2 regions of the Acetonema longum DSM 6540 genome follow, and region 1 is predicted to be linked to the other one. Evidence: riboswitches for the same ligand, from Rfam matches in the RefSeq annotation. Region 1 holds a riboswitch; the other holds the start of a gene.
The links. A riboswitch is a leader RNA that binds a small molecule or an ion and turns the genes downstream of it on or off. The one in region 1 is predicted to bind lysine.
Positions count from the first base shown of each region.

Region 2: linked by a shared signal. The riboswitch ahead of ALO_RS15485 (diaminopimelate decarboxylase family protein) and the one ahead of dapB (4-hydroxy-tetrahydrodipicolinate reductase) in region 1 are both predicted to bind lysine.

Region 1 covers NZ_AFGF01000241.1:54,638-62,459, forward strand. Annotated here, with positions in the region: gene ALO_RS18840 (ribonuclease J) at 1-1,311, opposite strand, end outside; gene dapA (4-hydroxy-tetrahydrodipicolinate synthase) at 1,565-2,449, opposite strand; gene dapG (aspartate kinase) at 2,485-3,708, opposite strand; gene ALO_RS18855 (aspartate-semialdehyde dehydrogenase) at 3,719-4,750, opposite strand; gene dapB (4-hydroxy-tetrahydrodipicolinate reductase) at 4,778-5,572, opposite strand; lysine riboswitch at 5,684-5,858, opposite strand; gene ALO_RS18865 (general stress protein) at 5,915-6,550, opposite strand; gene ALO_RS18870 (YlmC/YmxH family sporulation protein) at 6,624-6,905, opposite strand; gene ALO_RS18875 (hypothetical protein) at 6,978-7,286, opposite strand; gene ALO_RS18880 (YlmC/YmxH family sporulation protein) at 7,446-7,709, opposite strand.
Region 2 covers NZ_AFGF01000166.1:18,419-26,240, reverse strand. Annotated here, with positions in the region: gene ALO_RS15510 (tetratricopeptide repeat protein) at 1-456, shown strand, start outside; gene kapD (3'-5' exonuclease KapD) at 453-1,070, opposite strand; gene cobO (cob(I)yrinic acid a,c-diamide adenosyltransferase) at 1,211-1,744, shown strand; gene ALO_RS15495 (TrkA C-terminal domain-containing protein) at 1,741-2,370, opposite strand; gene ALO_RS15490 (sll1863 family stress response protein) at 2,677-3,108, shown strand; lysine riboswitch at 3,155-3,323, shown strand; gene ALO_RS15485 (diaminopimelate decarboxylase family protein) at 3,471-4,724, shown strand; gene ALO_RS15480 (serine hydrolase) at 4,859-5,662, opposite strand; gene ALO_RS15475 (peptide ABC transporter substrate-binding protein) at 5,886-7,481, shown strand; gene ALO_RS15470 (dipeptidase) at 7,575-7,822, shown strand, end outside.

The sequences.
Region 1 (7,822 bases):
TGTCACTTTGGAGGTAATAGCGCCTTTATCCCGGCTAAGTTCGATAACATGTCCGTTTTCTGCCACAAAAATGTTTTCTTTGGGCGTTCCTAAATCCTGGGCCAGCTTAGCATGCTTTTTTAAGTGGCGGTACTCGCCGTGCAGCGGAATAAAGAACTTGGGACGAATCAGGTTGTGCATCAGCTTAAGTTCTTCCTGGCTGGCATGCCCGGAAACATGGATGCCGGATTCCCGGTCATACACCACTTCGGCGCCCTGCCGAAATAAAAAATCAATCGTCCGGGATACCATCTTCTCATTGCCGGGGATCGGAGTGGCGGAAATGATAACCGTATCCCCGGGGACAATCTCCACCTTCTTGTGATCAGACATAGCCATCCGGGTCAGTGAAGCCATAGGCTCACCTTGGCTGCCAGTCGTCAGTATGACTACTGCGGCAGAAGGATACTTGCCGATTGCGTCAATATCGATTAAAAGACCGTCTTCAATCGTTAAATACCCTAACTCCAATGCAATATTCACAATGCTTTGCATGCTGTGCCCGATAATGGCAACCTTGCGCTTATACTTTCGCGCCGTATCTATCGCCTGCTGGATGCGGTGCACATTCGATGAGAAAGAAGCAATAATAATACGGTCTCTGGCGTGATGAAAAACTTCATCAAAATGCATTCCAACCGTTCGTTCACTGATGGTAAAGCCTGTCCGGTCAGAGTTTGTGCTATCGGCCAAAAGAGCTAAAACCCCTTGATCGCCAAGATCGGCCAGTCTGTGAAAATCAGTCACTTTTTCCTTTCCGTCCACAGGCGTCTGGTCAAATTTAAAGTCGCCGGTATGCACAATCGTTCCGACGGGAGTTTTTACCGATATGGCCACGGAATCAGGAATACTATGATTCACACGAATAAATCCGACCTGGAAAACACCCAGTTGAACCCTGTCGCCGGGTTGAACCGGAATCAGGTCGGCTTTAGCAACATTATTCTCCTTCAGTTTGCCGCCCAGGATTCCCAATGTCAAACGTGTCCCATACACCGGAACATTTAATTGCTTCAATACATAGGGAAGGGCCCCGATATGGTCCTCGTGCCCATGAGTAAGAATGATGGCCCTGACAAAATCACGGTTTTCCAATAAATAGGTGATATCCGGTATGACTAAATCAATACCCGGCATATCGTCCTCCGGAAACATTAAACCACAGTCTATCACGATAATATCGTCACCGTAGCGTATTACCGTCATATTCTTGCCGATTTCACCCAGTCCACCTAAAGGAATGATTTGAATTTTAGGGGGAGTTTTTGCCAAAAAAAGATACACCTCCAGATTCCGAACAATCTTTCACCAGCAATAATGATATTTCCGCCCATGAATACCAACATTAGCTAAATCCGACCGTTCATATTGATTCACTAAAATTATATCCTATTTCGATTGAGGCAACAAGTAGATAACCATAAGGTTGGAAATAATGGAACCTTTGTCCCAATCAAAAACCCCAGGCAGAAGAAAGTCCCGGTCCAATCAGACCGGGACAGAATTATCCCTTACTCACATAGTATTACGCATGGATTCCCAACTTATTCATTGCATTTTTAAATTGTTCTATTTCCTGAGAGGTGGCTGCAACCAAGGGCAGTCTCAGAGGGCCTACCTCATGGCCGGTTAATTGCATGCAGGTTTTGATTGGAATTGGGTTGGTGGTAATAAAAATGACTTTGAAGAATGGCAGCAATTCAAGATGAATTGTCTTGGCCAGGTCATGTTTGCCACTGAAAAATGCCTGAATCATCTCCTGCATCCGCACACCTACAACATGAGCCGCCACACTGATAATCCCCGTACCGCCAATGGAGAGAATCGGCAGCGTCAGGCTGTCATCGCCGCTATACACGAAAAAATCTTTGGGCGTAATCCGGACAACCTCCGATATTTGATCCAAGTTGCCGCTGGATTCTTTCACGGCCACGATATTTTCCACGGCAGCCAGCCGGGCAATCGTCTCCGGCATAATGTTGGAGGCAGTACGTCCCGGTACATTATACAAAATAACCGGCAGCTGCGTCGCTTCTGCGATAGCACGAAAATGACGATACATGCCTTCCTGAGGCGGCTTATTATAATAAGGTCCTACTAGCATGGCGCCGTGGACACCCAGTTTTTCCGCTTCCCGGGTCAATAGAATCGAAGTTTGGGTATCATTAGAACCGGTGCCGGCAATTACTGTTGCTTTATCACCTACCGCATCCAGCACTGTGGAAAATAATTCTAATTTTTCTGTCGCGGTGAGAGTAGCTGCCTCACCGGTGCTGCCGCCAACTACTAAACCGTCCGAGCCATTAGCCACCAGATGCCGCGCCAGGCGGGCCGCTGCCTGATGATTCACGGAAAAATCCTCATGAAAGGGAGTGACCATAGCCGTGAGAAGTCTTCCAAAATTTTTCATTTTTTCTTCACCTCGCATAAAAGTACACTAAGCGACTAAACAGATGCCAACCCAAATTGTTCATGTAGAGCAGTGACCGCTTGAGCTAAATCACTCTGTTTGACCAACACCGAGATCGAGGCATTGGAGTCAACGGTTTGCATGATAGGGATGCGGTGTTGCGCCAGAGCTTCAACAAAACTGGCCATCACGCCGGGAACCTCCCGCATGCCGCCCCCCACAACAGAAACCTTGGCGCAGTTCAAGACGGCTTCAACCTGAAAGCCGTTTTTCTCCAGGATTTTCGTGGCCGTTTCCGCCAGGTCCTGAGGAATCGTGAACATAACCCAATCGGGCAGAACGTTGATCAGATCTACGCTGATTTTATGATCCGACATGGCTTTGAAAACCTTGAAAGCGGCGTCGCAAGCAACATTATCCCCTAAACTCACCCGAATCTGGGCGATATGATTCATATAGGTAACACCGGTAGCAACCCGGTCTGCCACGTATATGCCATCGGTATCTTCTTTACTGAGATTAGTAATAAGGGTGCCAGGCATATCGGAGAAAGTAGACTTAACAATCAGCGGTATATTTTTTTGCATGGCAATTTCCACCGCCCTCGGATGAATCACTTTTGCCCCTTGCTGGGCCAACTGACATACTTCGCCGTAACTGATCATATCCAGAATTTTGGCATTGTTGACAATGCGTGGGTCAGCCGTCATAATGCCATCCACATCAGTATAAATCTCCACCATTTGTGCGTTAAGGGCTGCCCCCAGTGCCGAAGCTGTCGTGTCGCTTCCGCCTCGGCCCAAAGTGGTGAACTCATCATCGGTTGTTGTTCCCTGGAACCCGCAAACCACAGGGGTTTTCCCTGTTTTCAACAAATAGAGAAGCCGCGATGGTTCTACTTTTTGTATGCGGGCGTTATTAAAATTATGATCTGTCACAATGCCGGCCTGACCACCTGTCAACATAAGAGCGTCAATCCCTGCAGCCTGCAGCGTACCGGCCATGATGACCGCCGATATGATCTCGCCGCAGCACATGATCTGATCCATTTCCCGCGCTGAAATTCCGGGACAGACAGAATGGGCTAATTCAATCAGGGTGTCGGTTGCGTATGGTTCTCCCTTTCTCCCCATGGCCGACACGACAACAACGGTTTGAAATCCCTGCTCCTGCGCTGCTGCTATTTTCTCCACAACTTTTTCCCGGGCTTCAGCCGTAGCCACGGAAGTTCCCCCAAATTTCTGCACTACAATACGCATAGCAAACACCTCAAACTAAATTGTTATCAATCATATATTCGGCGATTTGGAGCGCATTTAACGCAGCCCCCTTGCGAATCTGGTCCCCCACAACCCACATGTTAAGGCCATACTTCACGGAAGAATCTTTGCGAATACGCCCGACAAATACTTCGTCCCGGTCCGAGACAAAAAGCGGCATGGGATACTCCATTTGCACCGGATCATCCTGTACCACCACGCCGGGAAACTCTGCGAGCAACGCCTTGGTTTCCTCAATCGATAGATCTTTTTCTAATTCAATATTCACCGACTCGGAATGACTGCGATAAACCGGAACCCGCACTGTGGTTGCAGTAATGCCGATGCTGTCATCATTCAGGATCTTATGGGTTTCGTCCACCATTTTTATTTCTTCTTTGGTATACCCGCTATCCAGGAATTTATCAATTTGCGGGATCAAGTTGAACGCAATCTGATAATGTTTTTCCAAACTTGCACTGGGAAGTATTTTAGCGGTAACAGGCCGGTTTGCACCAATGCTTTTTACCTGGTTGGTCAATTCATCAATAGCTTCTTTGCCGGCACCGGAAACCGCCTGATAAGTAGATACAACAACACGCTTTATTTTAGCCCGGTCGTGGATTGGTTTCAACGCCATCACCATAATGATTGTGGAACAGTTAGGATTAGCAATAATGCCTTGGTGATTCCTGATGGCTTCAGGGTTCACTTCCGGTACAATCAAAGGGACATTGGGATCCATCCGGAAGGTGCTGGAGTTGTCAATAACCACTGCCCCACGCTTGACCGCTTCCGGCGCAAAGGTCTTACTGGCGGATCCTCCTGCAAATAAAGCAATATGAACATCGTTAAATGAGTCAGGTACGGCTTCTTCCACAACAAATGTTTTTCCCATGAATTCAATTTTCTTGCCGGCAGATCGCTCCGACGCCAAAAGTTTCAATTCAGCATAAGGAAAATTCCGTTCTTCAATCAGTTTTAAAAATTCCTGCCCCACTACGCCGGTGGCGCCTAGTATAGCAACATTGTACTTTTTCACCAGATCCACTCCCATCTTTAATCCACTTCAATCTAAAATGTTTTCCAATCCGTAAACACATCCGTTGACCGTTAACACTTTCTTACAGGCTAATACTACTCCGGGCATGAAGGATTCGCGGGAAATGGAATCATGACGAATGCTGAGGGTTTGCCCCAGTCCGCCGAATATCACCTCTTGATGGGCAACATAGCCCGGTAATCGTATACTATGTATGCGCATACCGGAAAGTTCCCCCCCACGGCTTCCGGGAATTTTTTCCACTTCTTGTGGGTGCCCCTGTTTTAAATAGCCCCGGCTCTTTTCAATTAATTCAGCCGTGCGTAAAGCAGTACCGGATGGTGAATCCAATTTTTGGTCATGATGCATTTCAATGATTTCAGCATGAGGCAATATTTTAGCTGCCTCCTGGGACAGACGCATCATTAAAACGGCACCGATGGAAAAATTGGGGGCGATGATGGCATTCACACCACTAGTGCGGCATAAAGATTCCACCGCAGCGATATCGGCCGCACTCATTCCGGTTGTTCCCACCACCGGACATACGCCATTGCGAATCGCGATCTTAAGATTATTTAATACCGCACCAGGATTCGTAAAATCGACCATAACCTGGGGCTTAGTTTCTTTAATGACCGTGTCTAAATCATTGCCGACAATGACGCCTATCTTCTCTGTCCCGATTAAACTGCCTACATCGGCAAAACCGGAATGAATATCCACTGCTCCCACAACACTCAACTGCTCATCCTGATGAACCGCTTTCAGAACTTCCCGCCCCATTTTACCGTAAGCGCCGCACACAAGTACTCTGATCACAATTAACACCTCCTTAAAAAATAAAAACAGCCAGTTTCTATCCCCATCTGGCTGTTTTCACAGACAAGTCAAACAAGGAAGATTCAAAGTTGTACTTCCCTATATGACAACTGATGAGATAGCGCTCCACCAAAAAAATTTGGTGACAGTTTTGCACCTGTTTAATGCAAAACCAGTGCGACCGATCCGGTATCATGCCGCACTTCGGCAGTCAACCCTTTCCTTTCAGATCATCAGCACCACTCTTCCTGAAAGTACTCTTGTTGCCCGCACCTCTACCTGCATATTCTTATTTAATTGTATGTTTATTGTATATCATTGGCTACCAAAGTGTCAACGATTTTAGCGGCTGTTGTGAGATTCCACTTCCTGGGCGCCATTTTGCCGCAAAACCAGGGCCGCTTTGTCCACATTGGAGGGGGAAGTGCGGATCACAGCCAGTATGCCGCCTTCTTTGACTCTATTTTCATAGTGTTCACTTACCTCAGCCGGGATGCCCCAGTCAATCAGGCCGCCGGCAACGCCGCCCATCAGGGCTCCGCTAAGAGCAGCCGCAATCGGACCGGCAGCGACAACGGGCCCCAGCCCGGGGATTGCCAATGCCCCCGCGCCCAAAAGCAGGCCGCCAATGCCGCCGATGGTGCCGCCGGTCAGGGTGCCGTCAGTGATATCATCGTCTTCATATTCTGTGGTACCCTGTTCTTCCCGGGTTTTTTCCTTTTTCGTTACGATATTGATTTCTTCGTTGGTAAATCCTTGTTGCCGCAAATTGGAAACCGCTTTCTCCGCATTCTGGACCGAAGAGAAAACGCCGATAACCACTTTTTGGCCAGTACCTCCGGCGGCGGAATTCACCGTGCCGGCAGAGGTCGGTTGCGCCTGACTGGAAAGAGATGATGTCTGCAAGGCGGATACATCGCTGTTTTGTTGAGAAGCAGCACTGTCTTGCAAATTGTTGGGATTCTGTTGAGTAGCCATATTCACAGTACCTCCTTATTTTATGCAGAATTTGCTACGGTAGTAGGCTACCCGAAAATATGGCTAAGTATACCTATCGGGAATTCTGTCCTCGCTGGCGAAAAATCCGTTCAAAAGAATTGCTTAGATCTACAATAATAACTTCATCACCGATCCGCTTAATGGAGTGCCAGGGAATCACAGGCGATTTGGAATCGCCGAAAAAATGAAATAACCCCCCGCGGTTAGGCAGGACGATAGTTTCAATTGTACCGCTTTGACTGTCAAATGTAAGGTCACAATCCTCAATGACGCCTAACCTGGCTCCGTCTTCAATATTGATGACCTCTTTACCCGTTAAATCGCTCAAACGCATCTTATCACCTCTGTACATATTTTGATCCGCATAACGGAACGGAATTCTTCTTCCCTCATTACTGCGTATCGCTTAAACAAATCGTTTCCAGAGCGGTTGTACCACGGCCGAAAGAATAGCGAAAAGTGCCAGAGGATCAAAAGAAACTTCAAATAGTTCCAAGGTTTGGGGCAAATCAATTTTTAAAAAGGATATCAGCATAATAATGGATAAATAGACTCCGCCGGCTGTTCCAACCAGCTCTTGCAAGGCCATTGATAATGGAGACTGTCTGACGGTATGTTCATTCAATTCAAAGTTATGCCGGTAGTATCGTATTCTTAGCCAAATCGAAACGAGGATAGCGCCGCCCAGTACAATTATCCCCAGCCAAACACGCATCCGAATCCCCCCGCTATATGGTTATGGTCAATGCCGGCATTTTATGTCCAAAAACTCGAATTGGCATTACCTGAACGAATAGCACGACAAAAAAGACCCACCCGGGTCTTTCCATGAGTCAGCAATCAGCAGGCACCGGTCAGCCATCCGTTCTCTCAATTACCTCTCGAGACGCGCCATATCCCCGGCAGCTGCCGTTTCTACTAAAATTACATCGTAACCGATTTTCTGTATCTTTTCCCATCCAATCACAATATCATCATTACGGCCAAAAAGACCCAGAAACTTCCCGGATCCGGGGACGACAATCGCTGTCAACTTTCCTGTTTCAACATCAATTTCGATATCGGTGATCGTGCCCAACCGTCTGCCGTCAATTGTATTAACGACTTCTTTCATTTTTAAGTCACTAGTCTTTAACACATCCTTCACCCCCGCCCCTATTCCCTAACATTATATGAAGGACAAAGGATATATGCGACTAGTTTATTTATTATTTTTTATAGTGTTCTCCAATGCCTGGTTTTGCTGCATCT
Region 2 (7,822 bases), on a different contig from region 1:
GAGGAAATTCTGCGGCAGATTGCGGCGGTGAAAACTCAGGACCCATTGGAACTTTTGGACCAGGCGGATGCCCATTTGGCTCTGAATCAACTGGCGCCGGCGGCTCAGAAAGCCATGGAAGCCGCTCGAAATCTGGCGTCCCATGAACGAGACGATATTTACTATGCCGGCCTGGTGCTGGAACAATGCGGCGAAGCCGGCAAAGCCCTGCAGGTATACGAAAAATGGCTGGCAGATTCCCCGGAAGACGTAGAATTTCTGCTGGCCACGGTGCGCTGCCACTCAGCCCTGGGCCAATTCGACCAGGCCGAACATATCCTGGAGCAAGCCCGTCAGCTGCAGCCTGATCTCCCCGAGCTGGGCCCCGCCGCCAAAGCTGTGGCCCAGGCCAGAAGAAAGGTCATAGATTTTCAAATGTATCGAAAACGTAAGCACGAAAGCGGCAGTCAGCTTTAAGATATTGCCGTAGAATTTACATTGCCGGCTGAAACAGCGGGGTAGCGCGGCTGCCAGCCTTCAGCCAGCATTTTTTTCAGGACCTGGGCGGTGTTCAAGGCATCATCCAGAGCCAGGTGAGAGAGACCGGTCTGAGTAATTTTCCGTTCGATCAGAGCGGATTTCAAGGATGCCAGGCGTTCTAATGAATAAAGGACTTTGTACTCTTCCGCCAGGTCGATGTAATCATCCCAGGAGAAGGGGCAGTCAATTTTATAGCGTACGCAGGCATTGGCGATCACGTCCCGGTCAGCGTTGCCCCAGGCTACGATGTAGGTGAGGCCGGCCCGATAATTTTGGCTTAAATCCTCCAGCATTTTTTCCATGGTAATGCCGGCATCAATATCTCTTTGCTGAATCAGAGTGATATTGCGGCACTCCTCGGTAAGCCGGGGGAAAAAACGGGGCCGGACATAGCTCTGATAAGAATCGCCGGCTTCATAGGCCGGCGGGGTTAGCAATACAGCCCCGGCCTCAATAATCTCGGGAAAGAAGGCCCGGGGGCGGCCTGGTCCATTCCGGTGGGTCGTAAACTCAAAATCCACAATGAGAAACTGGCGGCTTAATACGGTCATATAGTACACCCTTCCCAATTAGCATTTAACAGAATCGAACCTATATTCTATTCGCCGCTTTGTCCGACTTTTCCTGTTACAGACACCGGACCGGAAGGTGGGCCGCCTGGTAATAAACCTAGAAAAGGGAGGAATCTAAAATGTCAGATGCGCAGGGTCTTATTATCGTTCACACCGGCAACGGCAAGGGCAAAACCACCGCTGCTTTGGGCATGGCCTTCCGAGCCTGGGGGCAGGGGATGAGAATCCTGATCATCCAGTTTATTAAGGGCGGCTGGAAATATGGTGAATTGGCGGCAGCACAGCAACTGGGCCCCCGGTTTATCATCCGGCAGATGGGGGAAGGGTTTGTTAAAGGCGCCACCCAGGATAAAGCCACTGAGCACCGCCAGGCCGCGGCGGAAGCCCTTAAGGCGGCGGAAGAGGCGATGTCCTCCGGCCAGTGGGATATGATCATCCTGGATGAGGTGAATTATGCCCTGCATTATGGGTTGATCACCCTGGAAGAAGTCCTGGCATTGCTCAATAAAAAACCAGCCGCCCTGCACCTGATACTGACTGGGCGCAATGCGGCGGCGGATGTTATTGAAAGGGCTGATTTGGTAACTGAGATGAAAGAGATCAAGCACCCTTATCAGAAGGGAATTAAGGCCCAAAAGGGAATTGAATTCTAAGCGTCTGCAGCCGGAGCTTGAATGAAATCCGTAAATCGCTGAAAGAACCCGGCCTGTCCTACCACCACCAACTGGTCATTGCCCTGGAGGACGGCCAGGGGACCGGGCGAGACGGTGATCTCGGAACCGCGCCGGATGGCTACAAGGGTGGCGCCGGTGTTTTGCCAGAGTTTGAGCTCGGTGATGGTTTTTCCTACCACATGAGACGTGGAGGATATCTTTATCTCTACCGGATTATAGGGAGTTAAATTTTTCAGACGGTCAGAGTAGCTGATGATATTGGTCAGGACATCTTCCAGCTGCCGGTCTATTTCCTGCTTGCGCTGCAGCAGCAATTCCAGCTCCTGTTTTAGAGAATAGACCGAATGCATGCTCTTATGATGCTCAATGTAATAATAGGCCTGCTCCACTGAAGTGATCCGGATTTCTTTTCCCTGGGAGACGCTAAGCACATTGGCGTCTTTTAACAGGGCAACAGCTTTTCGGATGGTTTCCGGGGACACATTATAATGGCCGGCTAAAAGTGACCGGCCGGATATCTTTCCCCCTACGGGAAAATCCCCGTTTATAATGCGCTGAGCAATATCCAGGGAAATAGAATGATAGATGGACGGGCTGGTTGACATATTCATCCTCCACAGTGAGTTTTACAACAGACTTTTAGAAGTTTGCTAAGACCATATAATACATTATCATATATCATAATGTAATCGAGTAAATACATTTCTAGACATTGGCAAATATTCCTTCTTTACCGTATGCAATATGGTTGCTATCCGGAGAGTACAGGGTTAGCTATAAGGGTCTGGGGAATTATTTTGCCGAATATTGATAAAGATTGCTTAACTTGTTAATATATACATATACATCAATCATCCACCGGTTATTCCTGGAAATCTTTAGAATTCGATAAAGGCGAGGAGAGGATCAGAATGACCAAAATTCTGGCAATTTCACTATTGGCCGGGACTTTATTACTGGCAGGCTGCGGCAGCGATTCATCCAAGGGAGTTACCGCTAAGGACGTGCAGCAAAAAACCGCCGAAGCTGTTGAAACAACTAAAACGTATACACTGCAGCAAAAAGAAGAATATCAAAAACAAGCCCAAACTAAAATTGACGATCTTTCGAAACAAATTGACGAATTAAAGGCTAAAGCCAGTCAGGCTACCGATCAGTCCAAACAGGGAATAACGGAGCAAATTGCCGCTCTGGAAAAAGAAAAACAGACGACACAGAACAAATTAGGCGAATTAACCTCGGCCAGCGCCGAAGCCTGGGGGGCATTAAAATCCGGCATGGACGCAGCAATGGGTAGTCTGGAAAAATCCTATAAAGAGGCTGTGTCGAAATTTGATAAATAGACATTGACAGAGGAATCCTGATACTGTATGATAAAAACAATTTCATATCCGTGATAGAGGTGCGGGCATGATCAGTACCTTCCGGGAGCTGTCGGCAAAGAACGGAAGGAAAAGGCAGGCTTGCCGAAGCTGCGGGATATTGACACTATGCTGCTGCTGGGGTTGCGTCGAACAGGCGCAGAACTGTCACCTTCGGGTGGAGCGCTATCTTGCCGGCTGATTCAGCTGAATGGCTCAGTATGTTATTATACTAAGCGGTTGTGAGAGTATGCGCAATCGCTTTTATTTTTCTTTGCCGCCGCTCATCAGATATGATCGACCGGTTGATACCGACCGGAGTACAAACTACAGGAGGCATGAATATGGCAAAAAAAACACTGCCCTTTTCACAGACGGAACTGGAAGAAATTATAGCACAGCATCCGACTCCCTTTCATATTTATGATGAACAGGCTATCCGGCAGAATGTCCGGAAGCTTTTGGCCGCCTTTTCCTGGGCACCCTCATTTAAGGAATATTTTGCCGTAAAGGCTACTCCCAATCCTTATATCCTGAAGCTGTTGAGGGAAGAAGGGGTAGGGGCTGACTGCAGTTCGCTGGCTGAATTGATCTTGTCCGAAAAAGCTGGCATTGTCGGAGAAAATATCATGTTCACCTCGAACGACACCCCGGCCGAAGAGTATGTAAAAGCCCGGCAACTGGGCGCCGTCATCAATTTGGACGATATTACCCAGTTGGATTACCTGGAAAAGCATGCCGGCATGCCGGAACTGATTTCCTTCCGGTACAATCCGGGACCCTTGCGGCAAGGCGGCAACGCCATTATCGGCAAGCCGGAGGATGCCAAATACGGCCTGACCCGCCAGCAGTTGATCGCCGCTTATAAAATGGCCAGGGACAAAGGCGCCAAACGGTTCGGCCTCCACACTATGGTCATTTCCAATGAGCTGAATCCCGCTTTCTTTATTGAAACAGCCGTGATGATGTTTGATCTGGTTGTAGGCATTTACCGGGAGAACGGCATCCGAATCGAGCTGGTCAACTTCGGTGGCGGCATCGGTATTCCTTATCGCCCGGAACAGGACGCCGTGGACCTGGAGGTCATCGGCCAGGGGGTTAAGAAAGTCTATGAGGAGAAGATTGCCGCTAGCGGTCTGGCGCCTCTCGAGCTGGCCCTGGAGTGCGGCCGCATGATTACCGGACCTTACGGATATCTGGTGACCAAGGCTCTCCACAAGAAAGAAATTTACAAGAATTATATAGGCCTGGATGCCTGCATGGCCAATTTGATGCGCCCCGGCATTTACGGCTCCTATCATCATATCACAGTAGCTGGCAAAGAAAATCTGCCTTTGGACCACATGTATGATGTAACCGGCAGCCTGTGCGAAAATAACGACAAGTTCGCCGTGGACCGCAAACTGCCCCGGATTGACATCGGTGATACTTTGGTGATTCATGACGCCGGCGCTCACGGCCATGCCATGGGATTCAACTACAACGGCAAGCTGCGCTCCGCCGAACTGCTGTTGAAGCCCGATAAAAGCGTCCAGGTGATCCGCCGCGCCGAAACCCTGGATGACCTGTTTGCCACTCTGGATTTTTCCCGGCTGTAAAGAAAGATTCGTGTAATGAAAAGCGCTTCCTTGACGGAGTGCGCTTTTCATTTGAACAGTTCTACATGACAGGGTAGCAGATAGCTAAGACGGAAAGCGGAATACATAGAAGAAGAGCCTGCTTTTGCAGGCTCTTAAGGCAGTTCCTGAATATACTCGAAAATCAGTTTTGACATATTGGCAATCACATGCCGTCCATAAGCCACATCCATTAGCTGCTCGGCCATGATAGCTACCGCGTAGGAGTGCTTCGACCCATAGACAATGCCGGCGTCATGTTCGGTATAATCCAGTTCGCCGGTTTTATGGGCGACAACCGTTCCCGGCGGCAGGTACAGGGGGATTTTGACCCGGTCCTGCTGCTGTTTTAATATGGCCAGCATGACGCTGTCGCAGAAAGGGTCCAGGCAGCAGCGGTGATACAGCCGTTCCAGAACAGAGACCATATCGGTGACCGAGGTGTAGTTGTCCCGGCCCTCCTGGCGGGCGGCAAAATCCATCATCCGGCGGGCTAATTCGGTGTCTGCTGCATTCAGGCCGGCCATGCACCGGTTGACGCTGTCCATGCCGATACGGTCGATCAGTAAGTTGGTAGCCGTGTTGTCGCTTTCGGTGATCATGACTTCCACAAGGTGCAGTATGGTGTATTGAGAGCCATAAGCGGCGAATTCCAGTTCACCGGCGCCGCCTACCCGGTTGGCGGCGGTAACGGTCAGCAGTTCATCAAGAGCCAGAATGCCCTCTTTAGCCTGGCGCAGCGTTTCCGTCATAATGTAGATTTTGATCAGGCTGGCCGAACTCATGCGGCGAGAATTGATACTGATCCGGTCCTGCGTATCCGGCAGACTGACGGCCAGGGAATAAAAGCCGGGCTCTTTTTGAATCCGGTCTTGGATCAATCCCGCCAGGGGCGCCAGGCGGGATGGCGGCAAGGACATGATTCGTACTCTCCTTTAATGGAAAAATATCGTGTGTTGTCATAGTCATTGTAGTCTGTTTCGCCTTTCAAGGCAATATGGTCGGAATAAAGCCGCTGAGGAATAATATTCTTATGCGGTCATCGAATCAAAGAAAAGGAATTTTTGCCTTTAAAGGAGAACTTTCAACCGATATAACACCAGGTGCAAAGCATGCAGTAATGCAGGCGAAAGGAGAATCATTGTGCAAAAGAAATCCGTTATTTTCTGGCTGGTTGCCATTGTCTTGCTGACAGGCATGATGGCCGGCTGCGGCGACAAAGAGACCGGGTATTTGCGCTATGCGCTGAGTGCCGAGCCAGAAACCATTGATCCGCGCAAATCCACCAGTGTCGCTGCTTCAACCGTCGAAGCCCAACTGTTTGAAGGACTCACCACGATTAACGAAAAAAATCAGCCGGCGCCGGCTGCGGCGGAAAAATGGGAAGTATCAGCTGACGGTGCGAAATATACCTTTTTCCTGCGAAAGAATGCCAAGTGGTCCAACGGTGATCCGGTCACGGCCCAGGATTTTGAATATGCCTGGAAATCGGCATTGAGTCCTGAACTGGCTTCTGCCTATGCCTATCAGATGTACTATCTGAAAAACGGCGAGGCTTATAACAACAAACTGGCCAGCGCCGATACTGTAGGAGTCAGGGCAGTGGACGATTATACCCTGGAAGTGATTCTGGAGCGTCCTACTCCGTACTTTTTGTCTCTGGCCGCCTTTCATACCTACTATCCGGTGCACCGAAAAATCGTCTCTACCGATGAAAGATGGTCCGCCAGCCCCAAGACCCTGGTGGGCAATGGCCCCTTTATCCTGAAAGAATGGGTCCATAACAATAAAATGGAACTGGCCCCAAATCCTCAATACTGGGATGCGGCCAATGTGAAAATGGATAAGCTGGAACTCTTGCTCCTGGACAATGCTTCTACGGTAGTATCCATGTTTGAACGGGATCAGCTGGACATGGGCGAAACTATGCCGGCCAGTGAAGTCCCCCGTCTGCTGCGGGAGAAGAAAGCTTTCCTGTATCCCCAATTAGGTACGGACTATTATTCCTTTAACGTAAATCAGGCTCCCTTTGACAATCCTAAAGTGAGAAAGGCCTTTCAATTGGCTGTAGACCGGGACGCTCTGACGGTAAAAGCGCTTCAGGGCGGTCAGCAAGCGGCTTATGGCCTGGTTCCTCCCGGTCTGAGTGATGCCAAACCGGATCAGGATTTCCGCCAGGTAGGCGGGGCGCTCCTGAAAGATCATGATGTAGAGACGGCCCGGCGCCTTTTGGCTGAGGCCGGTTACCCCGAAGGCAAGGGATTGCCGCCGGTCACCCTACTCTATAATACCAGTGAAAGCCACAAACTGGTGGCTGAAGCCGTGCAGGAAATGTGGAAGAAAAATTTAGGCGTTCAGGTCCAATTGACCAATCAGGAATGGAAAGTCTATGTCTCCAACCTGGAACAGTATGACTTCCAGGTGGCCCGTGACAACTGGCTCGGAGACTATGCCGATCCCATCACCTTTCTGGAACTGTTTGAAACCGGCAACGGCAATAATGTCCCCGGCTACTCCAACCGGGCATATGACCGGCTGATACAGATCGTCAGAACCAGCAACGACCAGTCTGTCCGCATGCAGACCATGCACGACGCCGAGAAGATTCTGATGGATGACGCCGTCCTGCTGCCTTTGTACTTCCACTCCAGCCCGCTTTTGGTCAAGGACAAGGTCAAGGGCTACATTCGCACCGTTTTTGGCACGGTGTATTTGAAAGGCGCTTACCTTCAACAGTAGATATAATTTGGCAAAAATGGCGGCGGCATTCGAAATCATAACTGTTTCGGCTGCCGCCGCCGCATATCATATCGTCATCGGGGAGGGATATTGATGCATATCATCGACTGGCACTGCGACACCATTCTGAAACTATGGCGGTCAGAAGGGAAGGCGGCGCTTTCTGAAAACCATCTCAGCATTGACCTTGAGAAACTTCAGGCCGGTCACTCTCTGGCCCAGTTTTTCGCCGTGTTTATAGACCTTGAAAGCCATCCACAGCCCTTCACCGCTTTTAACGCCATGGCTGATTTATTCCAGCAGGAATTGGCGCAAAACAGCGGGCGGATTGCTTTAGCCCG